DNA from 2 places in the Roseovarius conchicola genome. Region 1 is predicted to be linked to the other one. Evidence: riboswitches for the same ligand, from Rfam matches in the RefSeq annotation. Region 1 holds a riboswitch; the other holds the start of a gene.
What was found. Region 1 has a riboswitch for cobalamin ahead of V6N02_RS14520 (hypothetical protein). Riboswitches for the same ligand answer to the same signal wherever they lie in the genome.
Positions count from the first base shown of each region.

Region 2: linked by a shared signal. The riboswitch ahead of V6N02_RS11210 (energy-coupling factor ABC transporter permease) and the one ahead of V6N02_RS14520 (hypothetical protein) in region 1 are both predicted to bind cobalamin.

Region 1 covers NZ_JBGEHK010000005.1:35,770-39,761, forward strand. Annotated here, with positions in the region: gene V6N02_RS14510 (alpha-hydroxy acid oxidase) at 1-535, shown strand, start outside; gene V6N02_RS14515 (hypothetical protein) at 617-928, shown strand; cobalamin riboswitch at 996-1,197, shown strand; gene V6N02_RS14520 (hypothetical protein) at 1,301-1,570, shown strand; gene V6N02_RS14525 (sugar O-acetyltransferase) at 1,589-2,137, shown strand; gene V6N02_RS14530 (DUF1127 domain-containing protein) at 2,333-2,554, opposite strand; gene V6N02_RS14535 (Mrp/NBP35 family ATP-binding protein) at 2,822-3,913, shown strand; gene metF (methylenetetrahydrofolate reductase [NAD(P)H]) at 3,932-3,992, opposite strand, start outside.
Region 2 covers NZ_JBGEHK010000003.1:402,524-406,515, reverse strand. Annotated here, with positions in the region: gene cobF (precorrin-6A synthase (deacetylating)) at 182-943, opposite strand; gene V6N02_RS11210 (energy-coupling factor ABC transporter permease) at 1,008-1,685, opposite strand; cobalamin riboswitch at 1,757-1,970, opposite strand; gene cobA (uroporphyrinogen-III C-methyltransferase) at 1,988-2,713, opposite strand; gene V6N02_RS11200 (cobyrinic acid a,c-diamide synthase CobB) at 2,710-3,992, opposite strand, start outside.

The DNA of each region.
Region 1 (3,992 bases):
GCCGCGGATGCGCCTGATTGACGATTATGCGCCCGATACCAAGGGGTTGCCCTCGAACGCTCATGCCGGATACCTGCTGCGCACCGCACCGGATTGGGACTATCTGCGCTGGGTGCGCGATGCCTGGGACGGGCCGATGGTGGTCAAAGGGATCTTGCGGGTTGAGGATGCCCAGCGGCTTGAAGATGAGGGCGTTGATGCGATCTGGGTGTCCAACCATGGTGGTCGACAGTTTGATGCGGCCCCGACCGGCATCGAGATGTTGCCGGCGATCCGGGCAGCGACACGCCTCCCCTTGATCCTGGATGGCGGTGTCGAGAGCGGGCTTGATATCTTGCGGGCCATCGCTTTGGGCGCGGATTACGTGATGATGGCGCGCGCGTGGCACTATGCGCTGGCCGCGCTTGGCCCTGCTGGCCCCGCGCATCTGGCTGATATCCTGCGCGCTGATCTGATCGCCAATATGGGGCAACTTGGCCTGACCAAGCTTACCGAGGTGCGCGAATGTGTTTGGTCCGGCTCGGTTCCGCGTTAACGATGTCTTTACCTTGTCGTTGAGCGGCTGCGCGCGATCCAATAGTTTGTGGTCACCGTGTTAACCCGGCGGAGAGGCGCGATGAAAGTGACCAGACTGATCCTGATCGCGACAGGTCTTTTGCTTTCAGCCTGCGCTGCGCCGCCCAAGGCTCCAACGATGAGCGCTTTTGATCTGGATTTGTCGCACCCATCGCCAAATTCCAATTACATCCGCGTCGCCCCGGGGGCGGGTGAAACCGGGTTGCCCCTGCCTCAACATATCCTGAGTCCCGATTTTTCAACCTATCTGCGCCAACAGACCGGGTGTGTGCGGGATGCCTCGCGTCCCACAGCAGTGTTGGGGAATCGTGTCATGCCCGCCGGGTATATGGTTCCGATCACCTGTCCATGACGACCTCTGCCTGTCGGTTTCATGCCGCATCGCGGCGAAGTTTGACTTGCGCGGTGTATCGCTTTGGGCAAAACTGAAAGTCTGAGGTGCCCCTGCGATTTGCACGATCAACGGGGAGAATTGGGAAGCCGGTGAGATACCGGCGCTGCCCCCGCAACGGTAAGAATTGGGGGATGTTGCACGATGCCACTGGGCCAGCCAACGGCCCGGGAAGGCGCAACATCCAGAGCCCGCCAAGCCCGGAAACCAGCCTTGGGTCTACGTCGAATCGCGGTGGGCGGTCGGGACGGATGATTGGCCTCAAAAGGCCCCATCCCTCTAGGCTCCATCGCCCCATCCGGCCCGGGGTGTGGCCGGGGAGAAACTGAGAACATGACTGCCACACGCATTATAGACGGGTTGGAAGCCCTTGACTTGAAAGGTGAAGATGCAGCCGCAGCCGCGCGGCTGGGGTTTCTGGAATGGGTGTTTGCCATGCCGGGCGCGGCCACGCCACAAGACGCGGTTGATGCGCTGAAAGTACCTGAGGCGCAGAATCCCGGTAGCGCTGCGGCGCAGGCTTTTGTCGATTTCCTGCACCAGGCGACCAGCCCTGTGACGCGACCCCGGTCACGGGGCGGGCGCGCGCGGCGCTTGCATTAGAACAGGAATCGGGCGGCCATGAATTCAGAACGCGAGAAAATGGCCGCCGGGCAATGGTATACCTGCCTGGACCCCGAATTACTGGCTATGCAGATGCGGGCGCGGGATGCGCTGCATCAACACAATCACCAACACCCGGATGAGCGTGGGCCGTTAGGGGCCAAACTGGCCGCGCTGATGGCACATGTTGGGCAGGATGTCTGGATCGAGTCTCCGTTTCATTGCGCCTATGGCGTGAACATCTATCTGGGCGACCGGGTCTATCTGAATTCGGGCTGTGTGTTGCTGGACACGGCCGAACTGCGCATCGGCGCGCGCAGTATGTTGGGGCCTCAGGTGCAGATTTACTGTCCCAACCACCACAAGGATCGCCAGAAGCGTGCCGAGGGGCTGGAACGTGCGCGTCCTGTCAAAATCGGAGAAGATGTCTGGATTGGGGGTGGTGCGATCATCCTGCCGGGCGTCACTATCGGCGACGGGGCCATTGTCGGCGCTGGCAGCGTTGTGACAAAAGATGTGCCTGCCGGCGTGACCGTCGTCGGAAACCCGGCGAAACCTTTGACTTGAAATAAGAATGGCGGCACCCGAGGGAGGAGAGGGTGCCGCCATCAAAGCACGTCAGACCCAAATGGGAGGAGGAGGGTCGTTCGCGATCTTGACCGGGTCAGAAACCCGGGAATTTTGGCTATGACATCAGGGAGGAGGAGTGCCATAGCCGGGTACAGATGCCCCGGGGGAGGAGGAGGGACATCCGATCTGGTGTTAGGTCTCTGCGCCGTAGACAGCCTCGCGGGCCGCGCGTTTGATCTCGCTGCGGTGCAGGCCCATATCGGCCAGTTGTGCGCTGCTGAGTGAGGACAACTCGTCCATAGTGATGCGGTAGTTGCGGTAATCCTGGATCCGCTGCACAGTCTTGTTCAGCGTTTCGGCGATGGTCAGGGTGAGCGCGTTGCTGCGCGATTGGGTCAGGGGTGCAAACGTCATTGTCTTGGGTCCTTGCGGAATACTATTCATTGCGACGCCCGTTCTGGGCTGCTCGTGTCTCTTGTTGGAGAAGATAGGTATATGCTGCAGGTGCACAATCCCCTGTCGGAGCAATGCTGCTATGCAGCAAGCGCATAGAAGAAAGTGACCTAACGTCATGCTATTGTTGCAATAATCCTGAGCGACACTAAGAGTGTTACGAAGTCGCCTTGCGCCCGGCGCAAAACATGCCACCTATAGATCAAAGGCCAAAACAGGAGCGCGCGTATGTCCATCACCCCAGAGCAGATCAAAGCCGAGTTGGATCGTCTGGAGCTGCCGGATGGCGGTACGCTGATCTCGCGCGATATGGTGCGTGCATTGATGATTGAAGGCGATACGGTGCGCTTTGTGATCGAAGCGCCTAGCCCGGATATTGCCCGCCAGATGGAACCTCTACGCGCGGCTGCAGAACGTGCAGTGCTTTCGCTGGAGGGTGTGGCAAATGCCAGCGTTGCCCTGACCGCGCATGGACCCTCAAAAGCCCCGCCCGCCGCCCCCGGCGGCGGCGCAGCGCCCAGCCTGAAAATCGGGGGGCATGCCAAGGGCGGTCAGGAATCGATACGGCCCGATACTATCCGCTCGATCCTGGCTGTAGCGTCGGGGAAGGGCGGTGTAGGGAAATCGACCGTTTCGTCCAATCTGGCCGTGGCCCTGGCCAAGCAGGGCCGCCGTGTTGGGCTGCTGGATGCCGATATCTATGGCCCCTCGCAGCCCCGTATGATGGGCGTCAACAAACGTCCGGCCAGCCCCGATGGCAAGATTATCGAGCCGCTGCATGCCCATGGCGTCACCCTGATGTCGATTGGCCTGATGCTGGACGAAGAAAAGGCGGTGATCTGGCGCGGGCCGATGTTGATGGGTGCATTGCAACAGATGCTTAGCCAGGTGCGCTGGGGCGAATTGGACGTGCTGATCGTCGATCTGCCGCCGGGCACGGGCGATGTACAGATGACCTTATGTCAACGGGCCGCGCCCACCGGGGCGTTGGTTGTCTCGACCCCGCAGGACGTGGCGTTGCTGGATGCCCGCAAGGCGATTGATATGTTCAACACGCTGAAAACCCCGGTGCTGGGCATGATCGAGAACATGTCGACCTTCCATTGCCCCAATTGCGGGCACGAGGCGCATATTTTTGGACAGGGTGGGGTTGCAGCCGAGGCCGAAAAACGCGGCTTTCCGTTCCTCGGCGCGTTGCCGATTGACCTCGACACGCGACTGGCCGGGGATTCGGGAATCCCGATTGCCGCGGGAAACAGCCCTGCGGCCGAAGCCTATGCGCGGTTGGCTGACCGTTTGATTAAAGGCGGGGTGGCCTGAGGCGCACAGGGTCGACGCTCAGGCCACATCCCGCAGCTGAACACGGGGTGTTACGCCCAAGGCATGACAGATATCCCGT
Region 2 (3,992 bases), on a different contig from region 1:
GTTTTTCCTTGTTGACAGATAGGCTATCTTTTTCTGGCAAAGCTGCTTACCTGTCCAGATATCGTGGTCCACCGTGTAGATCGCGGAGACGGCGTTAGTCCCTAACAAAAAAGCCGATCGACCAGGGAGCCAGCCAGATCCTGCAGGACCAGTTCAGATGGGGAGGCTTATGCTGGTCCGACTACCGGGGGCCGCGTCGCCGCAGGAGGTAGATATCCATGATCCATCCGTTCCGGGTACGCGCCTCTGCCCGCGTTTTGAGGATCTCGTCTGATATCTGGTCCAACGCGCCGGACAAGCGGATTTCCTGTGGCATGCCAGCATAGGCAGACCACCAGATGTCAAACTCTCCGTCGGCCAGGGTTTGGAAGGCGCACCCACCGTCCAGCATGATGACGAGTGTGCTACAGCCCTCTGGCCAGCCCTTGTCGCGCAGCTGGCGGCCTGTGCTGATGGTCACTGGGCCACCGATCGTGTTGAGCGGGATGACGTGCCCTGCGGTCAGCGCTTGAATAGAGGTAACGCCTGGGATGACCTCGACCCGCAGTTCCATCTGCCCTTTCAGGCGCTCGGCAATGCGCAGCGTACTGTCATAGAGCGACGGATCTCCCCAGACGAGGAATCCAATCCGTCCTCCATTGGGCAACCCCGCCAATATCTCACGATGCCAGACTGCGGCGATGGCATCATGCCAGTCTTTGACCCGGTCATGGTAATCCGGGGTATCGGGATCGCGCACTGGCAGGTCAAACTCGGCAATCTGCGGTCCCTCCGGGCGCAGGACGTTTGCGCAAATCTGCCGACGTGCCTCGGCCAGGTCTTCTTTGTCTGCACCTTTGCGGGGGATCAGAATCAGATCGCACGCATTGAGTGCATCAACCGCCTGCAACGTCAGGTGCTGGGGGTTGCCAGTGCCGATACCAACCAGAGAAAGGAGATACATAGCAGGGTTCCGGAAACAAAAACGCGGCCCCCAAACCAGAGGCCGCGCTTGGATTTAAACAGGATCAGGCCGCCTGATGCAGCCGCGCATTGAACAATGCGCCGCCCGTCATCCCGCGGGCTGCCTTGGCTCCGGCCAGGACAGCGAGGTCCGCAATCGGCTCGATGATGATCACCAGCATATAGGCCGCCCCGAAGGTCAGAACCGATGTCATGGTCTCGGCACCCAAGCCTTGGCCGTAGAAGGCCCAGAACCCTACCCAGGCCACAACGCCGCCCTGATAGGCGGTCGAGAGCGCCAGAGCCTGGCTGTATTTCAGGTCCACGTATGCGGTGTTGGGCGCAATGATGCGATTGGCGATTTCACGCACCAGCCACAGCGGCACAAGAAGCGTAGTGACGTTGATGAAATATTGCGGCAGGTCGAACGGCGCGAACAGCAGACCTTGCGCCAACAGGCCCAGGGCCAGGCCAAACGCCGCCGGTGCGGCGCCCAGCAGCAGGAACAGGGTTGAGCCGAGGATGAAGTGGACTTCGCTAACGCCGACGGGATAGTGCGGCAGCACCTCGAAAAAGATGAAGGTCAGAGCGGTGGCAATCGCCGCGCGGCCTGCAAAGGCCAGCGCGCCGTTTTCGCGCACCATGTCAAAAGCGGCCTTGGCGGCAACACCACCTGCGGCGGCGGCTGTGGCATAAGAAAGCACGATTTTCGCGCCGTCTACGATTCCGGGTTCAATATGCATTTCACTGTCTCCTTGCCGTCTTCCCCGACGGCTTTGGTTATGAAGATGGCCCAATTTGGACCGGTTTGGTGGGGCACATGCCCCTGACGGCAGGTCTCCTGACTTTGCGGGTCGCTGCTTGCCGCGCCTTCCCGGGCTTGGACGCCCAGTGGCTTTGCGGGTCGCTCACCGCTTACAGTTGCGGGGGCAGTCACGGATTTGGCGCCTGATGGCTAAACCGCACCGTGTTCCCTTTTACCCCGGACGCTTTGCGCCGTTTTGGGGACCGTCAATAATTGCGTGTCACGTGAAGGCTTGGTCTGTCAATCCTTCTCAGTTGCCAAGGGGCCATAAAGTATCAGGGCCGGCGCGGTTGAGGCCGTATCAACCGTCACCTCCGACAGGCTGTGCACCGAATGCCGGGTCAGGCGTTGGGCCGGAGTTGAGACCGATTCTGCCAACAAGGCGGGGGTCTCGCCCGGCAGGCCTGCTGCGATCAGCTTGCTGGCCAGGGCGGCAAAGGTGCGCCGTCCCATGTAAACGACCGTCGTGGCAAGCGGATCGGCCAGGGCGGCCATGTTCAGATCTTCAGGCAGCATCCCAGCGACATCGTGGCCCGTGATGAACTGAACGCGCCGCGCCGTCAGGCGGCGGGTCAGGGGGATCGAGGCTGCCGCCGCTGCTGCCGAGGCCGCCGTAACGCCGGGGACGATTTCGAACGGGATATCGGCTTGCGACAGGGCGTCCACCTCTTCCTCAAGACGTCCAAAAATGCCCGCATCGCCGGATTTCAGGCGCACAACCCGCGCGCCCGTTTCGGCATGTTCCACCAACAGCCGGCTGACATGATCCTGCTTGGGCGAGGCGCGCCCCGCGCGTTTGCCCACCCCGATCAGGTCGGCCTCGGGGGGCACATGCGACAAGATCGGCCCCGAGGACAGATCGTCAAATAACACCACATCGGCAGATTGAAGGCGATCAACGGCTTTGACCGTCAACAGCTCGGGATCGCCCGGCCCGGACGATACGAATGACACAAACCCGCTCACGACGCGCCTGCGATCAGATGAAAGAAGGTGCCCGTGGCATGGCCGCGCCGTGATCCGGTTTCCGGCACTTCGGCCCCGTTGGCATCCACCACCGTGGCCAGCGGCGCATCGGGTTGCGCCAGGATGGTGGTATAGTGAAACTCGTGCCCGCGCAGCCCGGCCCCCATCGCCATCCCCGGCATCGGCGCTTTCAGCGTCACGCGCCGGTATCCCAGATGCATCTTGCGCTTCTCAAAGCTGGTCTCAAGCCCCAACAGGCCCGCCATCCGGTGCCGTGTCCCGGATTTGTCGATCAACCCGTCGCCCATGGCCATATAGCCCCCGCATTCGCCATGCACGGGGCGCGTTTCGGCAAAGTTCTGCAATCCACTGCGGAATGCCTCGGCGGCGGACAGAACACCCGCGTGCAGTTCAGGATAGCCGCCGGGCAGCCAGCAGATATCGGCGCTGTCATCCGGGGCCTCATCGGCTAGCGGCGAAAATGGCAGGATCTCGGCCCCTGCCGCGCGCCAGCTGTCCAGCAGGTGAGGATAGACAAAGGAAAACGCCGCATCCCGTGCCAGCGCAATGCGTTGCCCGGGGGGTGGCGGCATTTGCGAGGCCCCGCTCGGCGGTGTCGTTGCGCCAGCGGCGGCCAGCACGGCGTCCAGATCGAGATGTTCGGTGATGAAATCGCCCGCCGCATCCAGAAGCCGCATAAGCTCGGGCTGTTCCTCGGCCTGCACCAGCCCCAAATGCCGTTCGGGCAGTTCCACGGAACCCTGCCGGGGCAGGGCACCCAGAACCGGGACACCGACGGCCTCCATCCCGAGGCTCAGCAGCATTTTGTGACGCGGGCTGGCCACTTTGTTCAACACCACACCGGCCAGTTTCACGTCGGGCCGCATCGTCTTGAACCCCAGCGCTGTGGCTGCGGCCGATTGCGCCTGTCCCGAAACATCCAGCATCAGGATCACGGGCCAGCCGGTCATCGCCGAGATGTCGGCGCTGGCCCCAGACCCCGTCTCGCCCGGCTGCGCGACCCCGTCGAACAACCCCATGGACCCTTCCGCCAGGGCAAGATCGGCCCCCTCTGCCGCACCGACAAGCGCGCCCAGCATGCCCGGCCCCATCGCCCAGCTGTCCAGGTTGAAAGATGCGCGTCCAGCGGCGGCGCGGTGAAAGCCGGGGTCGATATAATCAGGTCCGCTTTTGAACGGCTGGACGGACATGCCACGCTTGGCCAGCGCGTTCAGCAGCCCCAGCATCAAGGTCGTCTTGCCGGTGCCTGAAGCAGGGG